2 regions of the Krasilnikovia sp. MM14-A1259 genome follow, and region 2 is predicted to be linked to the other one. Evidence: riboswitches for the same ligand, from Rfam matches in the RefSeq annotation. Region 2 holds a riboswitch; the other holds the start of a gene.
What was found. Region 2 has a riboswitch for cobalamin ahead of ACMCNK_RS08885 ((2Fe-2S) ferredoxin domain-containing protein). Riboswitches for the same ligand answer to the same signal wherever they lie in the genome.

Region 1: linked by a shared signal. The riboswitch ahead of ACMCNK_RS08160 (VWA domain-containing protein) and the one ahead of ACMCNK_RS08885 ((2Fe-2S) ferredoxin domain-containing protein) in region 2 are both predicted to bind cobalamin.

Annotation. Positions count from the first base shown of each region.
Region 1 covers NZ_BAAGAJ010000002.1:1,888,883-1,892,863, forward strand. The annotation lists gene ACMCNK_RS08160 (VWA domain-containing protein) at 1-1,945, opposite strand, end outside; cobalamin riboswitch at 2,004-2,126, opposite strand; gene ACMCNK_RS08165 (gluconokinase) at 2,201-3,718, opposite strand; gene ACMCNK_RS08170 (SRPBCC family protein) at 3,727-3,981, opposite strand, start outside.
Region 2 covers NZ_BAAGAJ010000002.1:2,052,717-2,056,697, forward strand. The annotation lists gene ACMCNK_RS08875 (hypothetical protein) at 132-815, opposite strand; gene ACMCNK_RS08880 (fasciclin domain-containing protein) at 952-1,422, opposite strand; gene ACMCNK_RS08885 ((2Fe-2S) ferredoxin domain-containing protein) at 1,644-2,069, opposite strand; cobalamin riboswitch at 2,211-2,387, opposite strand; gene ACMCNK_RS08890 (hypothetical protein) at 2,541-2,900, shown strand; gene ACMCNK_RS08895 (phosphonatase-like hydrolase) at 3,270-3,962, opposite strand; gene ACMCNK_RS08900 (GntR family transcriptional regulator) at 3,959-3,981, opposite strand, start outside.

The DNA.
Region 1 (3,981 bases), 160 kb from region 2:
GCCGCGGGTCGCGGCGACGCTCGGTCGCGATGGTCGCCGCCGCGGCACGCAGGCCCGCCGCGAGTGGGGTACGCCCGCCGGTACGCAGCGACGCGAGCCGCAGCACCCCCACCTCGTGGCTGGAGGTCGGCGGCAGCACCTGCTCCGCGGCCGAACCCCGGAAGGTGATCATGCCGATCCGGTCCCGCCGCTGGTAGGCGTCGCGCAGCAACGACAGCACCGCGGTCTTGACCACGGTCATCCGGCGGCGGGCGGCCATCGAGCCGGAAGCGTCCACAACGAACAGTACGAGGTTCGCCTCCCGGCCGACGTGGACCGCCTCGCGCAGATCCCGCGGCTGCACGGCGAACCCGTCGCGGCGGGCAGCGTGGTCCGCTGCCGGGTGGTGCTGGTCAGGCCGGTTCGCCGGCTCTGCCAGGCCGCCGGGTCGGCGCGGGACCGCCTGGTACGCGGCGTCCCGGTGCAGGGCGGCCCGGTGCAGGGCGGCGCGCAGCGTCGCGGGCAGGTGCGGGGCACCGGCGAGGCGGCCGTGCGGCACCCGGGAGCCGACGACGCGCCCCCGCCGGGCGTACGCCGGGGAACGACGGCCCGCGTGACCGCCCTCCCCGCGCGCGGCGATCCGCAGCGTGCGCGGCCGGAACGCCGCACCGGCCTGCGCAGTCCCGGACGCACCGGGGCGGCGTGCCGCGGCGTCCTGCGCCGCGGGGGGCGGCTCCTCGGGCGAGGCCGCAGGGGCGGGGTCCCCGCCGCCCGATTGCACGGACGACGAGGCGTCCCCGGGCCTCGGGCCGTCCCCCGGAGGCGGGCCGCCTTTGGGCGGCGGGCCGTCTGTCGGAGGCGGGCCGCCTGTCGGAGGGGGACCGTCTGTCGGAGGCGGGCCGCCTGTCGGAGGCGGGCCGGCGCCGTCGGGCGGGGTGGGTGGCTCGTCATCACCCCCGGCCTGGGACAGGGCGTCGTCGAGCCGCTGCTCGTCCGTACCGGGCGGGTCGAGCGGGTCGCGCCGGCGCCGGTGCGGCAGGGCCAGCCGGGCCGCGTCCTTGACGTCGGCCACGGTCACCCGGTCCCGTCCGTGCCAGGCGGCCAGAGCCACCGCACACCGGGCCACCACGATGTCGGCGCGCATGCCGTCGACGCCGTACGCGAGGCACACGCGGGCGATCCGGTCCAGTTCGGCGTCGGGTAGCACCACGCCGGGCAGCGCGGCGCGAGCCGCGGCGATGCGGTCCGCGAGTGCCCGCTCGGCGTCCGCGAACCGGGCCGCGAACCCTCCCGGGTCGGCCTCGTACGCGAGCCGCCGCCGCACCACCTCGGCGCGCTGCCCGGCGTCGCGGGGCGCCGCGACCGTGACCACCAGCCCGAACCGGTCGACGAGCTGGGGGCGGGGTTCGCCCTCCTCGGGGTTCATGGTGCCGACCAGCAGGAAGCGGGCCGCGTGCTTGACCGACACGCCGTCGCGTTCCACGTGTGCCCGGCCCATCGCGGCCGCGTCCAGCAGCAGGTCCACGAGGTGGTCCGGGAGCAGGTTGACCTCGTCGACGTACAGGGCGCCGCGGTGGGCGGCGGCCAGCAGCCCCGGCTCGTACGCCTTGACCCCGTCGGCGAGGGCGCGCTGGATGTCCAGCGTCCCGACGACCCGGTCCTCGGTGGCGCCGACGGGCAGCTCCACCAGGGTGGCGGGCCGGTGCCCGTGCGGGGCCTGCGCCTCGTGCGGGCCGTCCGGGCAGTCGGGGTCGGGTCCGGCCGGGTCGCACGCGAAACGGCACCCGCGCACGACGTCGACCTCGGGCAGCAGCGCGGCCAGCGCGCGGACCACGGTCGACTTGGCGGTGCCCTTCTCGCCGCGGACCAGGACGCCGCCCACGGCCGGGGACACCGCGGTGAGCAGCAGGGCGAGCCGCAGGTCGTCGAGGCCGACGACGGCGGAGAACGGGTACGCAGGCAGCACGCGGCATTTCCCTTCCGCGGGTGTCCACGCCCGCGCATCCTCAAGGTACGAGCGGCCGGAGTCTCCTGGCTCCCGGATCGGCGCTGTCCGCGGCCTTCCGGCCGTCTCCAGCCGTGGCGTCGTCGCGGGTCACTCCCCGGTCACAGTGGCGGGACCGCCCCGGTTTCGCACCGGGTTCCTCCGCTACCGCTCGTCGGCCATGCTTTCCTACCACGGCGCCCGGCGTCAACGTGACGTGACGCTCCACGCCGCACCTCAGGGCCGGTCCAGTTCGGAGAGCAGGTCCGTCACGGCGAATGCGGCGCGTTCGACGAGGGGCCGTCGGCGGCGGTAGAGCGCGGCGGCGTCCGGGTCGGGCCGGGTGGGTTCTGCGGTGCCGACGAGTTCGGCCGCCCGGTCCAGGTCGGGCAATGCGCCGAGGGCGTACCAGCCGAGCAGGCAGGCGCCGAGCGCGGTGCCGCCGGCGGTGTCGGCGACCGCGACCGGCAGGTCCAGGGTGGCGGCGAGCACGCTCGCCCACACCGGGGAGGCGAGGGCGCCGCCGGTGGCCCGTACCTCGGTGATCGTGACGCCCTCGTCGGTGCAGGTGTCCCGGACCAGGGCGAGCTGCTGGCAGACTCCTTCGACCGCCGCGCGGACGAGGTGGCCGCGGCCGTGCTCGCGGCGCAGTCCCAGGTACGCCCCGCGCAGCCCGGACCTCCACCACGGCGCCCGCTCCCCCAGCAGGTACGGCAGGCAGATCAGGCCGTCGCTGCCCGCCGGTACGCCGCCCGCCTCCGCCAGCAGCGCAGCGTCACGAAGATCGGCGTCGGTGGGCATCTGCTCCCCGGGCCGGCCCGTGAGCGCCTGCCCGGCCCAGCGCACCACCGATCCGGCGTTGTTGACGGCGCCGCCGATGACCCAGCGGTCCTCGGTGAGCGCGTAGCAGAACAGCCGGCCCGCCCGGTCCACCGCGGGCGCACGCACGGCCGTACGGATCGCGCCGCTGGTGCCCAGCGACACCGCCGCGGCCCCGGGGGCGGTGGCGCCCGCGCCGAGGTTGGCCAGCGGCCCGTCGGCGGCGCCGACGATCAGCGGGGTGGCCGGTGGCAGCCCGGCGGCGGCCGCGACGTCGGGGCGCAGCGTGAGCCGGTGGGTGGTGGCTACGACCTCGGCCAGTTGCCCGGCGCGCACCCCGGCGATCTCGAGTGCCGTGGGGTCCCAGCGGCGCCGGTGGATGTCGTAGAGCCCGGTGCCTGAGGCGATCGAGAGGTCGACGAGCGCGGGCCCGCCGGCGAGGACGCCCAGGACGGTCTCCTTCGCGCCGCCCCAGCGTGGGGTGTCGTGCAGCGTCGCCGGCTGCGTGTCGCGCCACCAGGCCAGCTTGGCGAGCGGCGACATCGGATGCACCGGCGTGCCGGTGCGGGCCTGCAACTCCCGGGCGTGTCCCGCCGCGGCGATCGCGTCGCATTGCGCGGCGGCACGGCCGTCGGCCCAGGTGATCAGCGGGCCGAGGGGACGGCCGCCGGCGTCCATTGCGACGAGCCCGTGCAGGAACGCGCTGAGGCTGACCGCGACGACCCGGTCGCCGCGGTCGCGGGCCTGGCGGGCCACGTCGGTCAGGGCGCGTACGGCGGCGGCGCCGAGCGCACCCGGGTCCAGTTCGGCACGGCCCGGGGCGGGTACGGACAGCGGATAGTGGACGCCGGCGCGGGCCCGCACCTCGCCGCCGGGGCCGGCCGTGACGGCCTTGGTGGCGGTGGTGCCGGTGTCGATGCCGAGGACCACATCCATGGGTACGGTCAGTGCCGCAGGCGTTGCGCGTACGCGGCCCGCAGGTCGTCCCAGCCGTACGCGAGCGCGTCGCGGCCGCGGATGACGCCGACCGGGGTGCCGTCGAGCAGCCGCGCGAGGACGGCGATGCACAGGTGCCAGCCCGCGGCGACCATGGCGTCCATCTCCGGCTGGGCCAGGGTGTGCCGCAGGGTGAGCCGGGTGCCGGCGCCGTCCGGGTCGAGTTCCCAGCGCAGCCGGTCCGCGCCCCACGTGTACTCCAG
Region 2 (3,981 bases):
CCTCTGGCGCCTCTGCGCACATTCCGATTTTCGATGGAGTTGGCGAGTGATTTCGTCGGCGAGAACGGGAGCCGGGTGTTGAGCGACAGGTTGACCTGTCGCTCAGGACGACAGCCGGCATGCACATCCGATCAGCCGTCGAGGAGTAGTCCGAGACCGTGCTGGTTGGCGTGACGGATTAGTTGACCGAGCGCGGCGAGTCCACCAAGCGAAGCTGAGTTGCCGAAGAGCTCCCGGGCAGCAGCATTCGGGTCGGGACTCTCGGCTATCCGGTTGCCCAGGGCCGTGTGGAACCATCCGTACCAGGTACCGACGACGAGCGTCTCGGACGGATCGAGTCGGTCCCGGAAGCACAGGTGTTCCAGAACCATGTACGGCGTGACGTTCACCGTTCTGCCATCGAGGTCGAATGGGACCGGCGCCGACCCGACCGGGCTCGGTTCTGCTCCCAGCTGGCGGACGAGCTGCTCCATCCGGCGTCCGTCCCAGCCCATCCGCACCAGCGTCCGGACGAATCCGTCGGCGGGCGGCGTGAACATCGCGGCGTTCTCCAGCAGAGCCTCCCGCAGGACTGTCAAGGCCAAGTCATCGACCGGGTAGTCCAGCCTCGCGTGACAACCTGGCGCGGCCTGCCGATTACTCACCGGACAGGCCAGGCACAACTGCCACAGATGCTGCATCTGAACGCTGGCCTGCTCCGTCTGAGCGCGGTGGACCGTGCGGTCCTCGACCCCTTGCTGGCCGAGAACCCTGAACGTCAGCGAGGGAACGCCGTGTTGATCCATGAGACCACCCATGCGCACGAGTTGCTGCATCTCGGTGATCCATGAGGGTGTTCCTCCTGGCCGAAAGGTGCACTCGTACTGCAGGTATGCCTCAAGTCCCATGATCAAGATCATACCGATGGCGGTCGACGGCCATAACCAGCTCACCTCGGCGACGGCCTCGTGACTAACGCTGGGGTACCAACTCGTCGACGATGTACACCGCCGCGTTGGTGATGTCGAGCTGCCGGCACACCACCTTCACGCCGTTGACGCGGAAGCCGCCGGAGTCGGTGGTAACGATGGCCTGGGTGCCGGCCATGGTCGTATGCGCGCCGCGCAGTTGGCCCGGCTCCAGGCGTTCCGCAATGGCAGCCTGCTTGAGCATCGTGGCTAGTTGCTCCGGGTGGTCCCACAACAGCGGGATACGCCGGAACGGGAAAGCCGCGAGAAACTGGTCGGACGTCGCGAACAGGGTCAGCGCGGGCATGCCATCGAGCGTGCGCAGCCCGGCCCGGTCGAGTCCGTCCGACATCCCGGACAGGCCCGGATTTGCGGCTACTGCAGCTGTCAACGGCTTGCCTGCCATGGCTGCCACGTTCGGTGAGGCGCAGGCGTCAGCAGGCTGCGAGCCTGATGGCAGCGGCTGCCCGGTCACGACTCCACCCTGCCCGTACGTGCAGCTGGACAGAGAGACGCCCAGGAGCGCCGCGAGGAGGGCAGGCTTCACCGCCTCATCATCGCCCCGTTCTCGTACGGAGATGGGCGGTTCGCCCAGTCGCCATCCGGTGACCGCACGTGACGCCTGCGGGAAGGGATGCACCGTACCCTTCCAGCGCCGATCGCATCGCATGACATGGAGGCGGCCTTGTCGGTTGCCTAGAGCATGGAGTTGCCCTCGCTGGTGGTGCCGGTACGCGAGGGGTGGATCCGGTGCAGGGCCAGGTACTCGGGGATGTCCGCCAGGCCCGGTCCGCCCGCGTTGAGCCAGGCTTGCAGGGTACGCAGGGCGTGCGCGTCGAGGCGCGCGAGCCAGACGGGACGGCCGCCTGCGCGGCGTCCGTCGGGTGAGGGCCGAACGACGATGATGTTGGCGTATTCGCAGGGGCCGAGGCAGTCGCTGGTGCTCAGCCGGACCGTGTCGGGGTTGTCCGCGGCGATCTGGTGCAGGGCGCGGAGTTCGCCGTCGTGGTCGAGGCCGGGATGCTTGGCGGGGTTTCCGCAGCAGCAGCCGCGGCAGGCGATCAGCCCGGCCACGGTGTGCGTCGCCGGCTGCTTCGCATCGACGGTGTGTGGGCTGGTCATCGGCGCACTGGGCCCGAGACGACCCCGCGGGGTGTGGCAGACCGGCGCGGCGCGGGCGGGCAGGTGCCGGGACCGTCGGTGGGTCGTGGCAGGGCAGAACGCGGCATGGCGGCGAACTCCTTTTCCCCATCGCTCGTGGGGGTAGACATTCGGCGCCGCGGCCGGTCTCCTGGCTCCCAGATCATCGCGGGTTTCTTCAGCCTTCCCAGACCGGACGGTCCAGTGGCGACAGCGAAGGAGCCCACTTCCTGGTCACAGTGGCGAGGACCACGCCGGAATCGCACCGGCTTCCCGAACACCGCGGCAGGGGAACTGTATCGACCGGGTCCGGGGCAGGCCGCACAGCCCCCACCAACGGACACAACATGTTGTCCTTGCTGGGCTATCACTTCCCAGCGGTAGATACAAGATCGGTCGCCGTGCGGTCGGTCTGTGGTGGTATTCCGACTGCGGGAGACAGTCGGCCTGGACGTGCTGGTGCACGGCGAGCCGGAATGCAACGACATGGTGTTCATCGCGGCCACCGCGGTGGTGATGCTGATCCTGCGGTCGTTCGGGGACCTGGCCGCCAACAAGCCCAACCACCAAACCACCGAAACCCCGGCGCCGCTCACCGACGGCACCGGCCGGATCGTGTTCCCCGGTTTCCCCGCCGACCTGCTGTTCAACCTCCGCCTGCACTCGATCGGCGCCCAGTTTGGTCCGGTGGGCCACGATCGGCCTGGTCTTCGCCCCGATGGCCGAGCGGCTCCTGGCCGGGTCGCGCACCCAGCGGGCCGACACGGGCGAACCAGTGACGGTCAGCGGCTGAGTATCGCCTGCCACTGCTGACGCCGGACCGGCTCCGGCGTCGGCACGCAGTCGCCACATGTGCGCACGGCATGGCCCGGCGCGGCGCGGCGTCGGCGATCATCCCAGCGGCGCCGCCCAGCGCCGAGGACACGTTGCCCTACAGCACCTGCGGTGACCGGGCGAACCGGCCGCGGAACACCCCGACGATCGGCTCGACCAGCCCTCGCGTTGCCGTCCAGGAAGCGGCTGTCGCCGGTGCGCCGGCGCTGTGGGACGGTTCGAGAGGACCCGGCGGAAGAGGGGTCCTCGCTGACATGCTGCGCCGCCACGGACCGGATTCACCGAACGCTGCGGCCGGCATGCCTCCCCGACGCCTGCGTCGGACCCGCGCCGCAGCCTGAGCGGCCGTCAGGCGCGACCGATCGGTCGGCCGAGGTCGGTGAGCAGGCGGGGAACGTCCGCGACGCCGTCCAGGAGGTGGGTCGGACCGGCTGCGGCCAGGGTTTGTGCGGGGACCTCGCCGGTGCGTACGGCGACGACGAGGGCGGCTCCCGCGTTCCGGCCGGCCTGCACATCCCGCACGGTGTCGCCAGCGACGAGCACCCGGCGTACGTCTTCGACGCCGGTCACCTCCATCGCGTGGAAGATCATGAAAGGGGCCGGCCGGCCGACGGTCACGTCGTCGATGCAGACGACCGCGTCCAGGATACGCGCGGTCCAGCCGATCGATGCGAGCAGCGAGTCGGTCGTCCCGCGGTCGAAGCCGGTGGAGAGTGCAACCTTGACGCCGGCGGCCCGCAGCTGTGCGATCACCTCCGGCACGCCGGGGAACGGGACCGGCGGCCGTACCCGGTACGCGCCGGCCAGCCGCGTACGGAAGTCGGCGAACGCCCGGTCCACCACCACGTCGCTCGGGCCCGTGCCTGAGTCGGTGAGCAGGGCCTGGATCGCCGTGCGCTTGCTCGCGCCCATCCAGACCTCGATCTGAGCGGGGGTGGGATCGCCTCCGGCCGCGCGGACGGTGTCGGCCAGTACGCGGTACACCGTGCCACCTTCGTCGACGGTGGTCCCGGCGATGTCGAACACGGCGAGCTCGATCATGGGACGGCCCTTTCCGGCT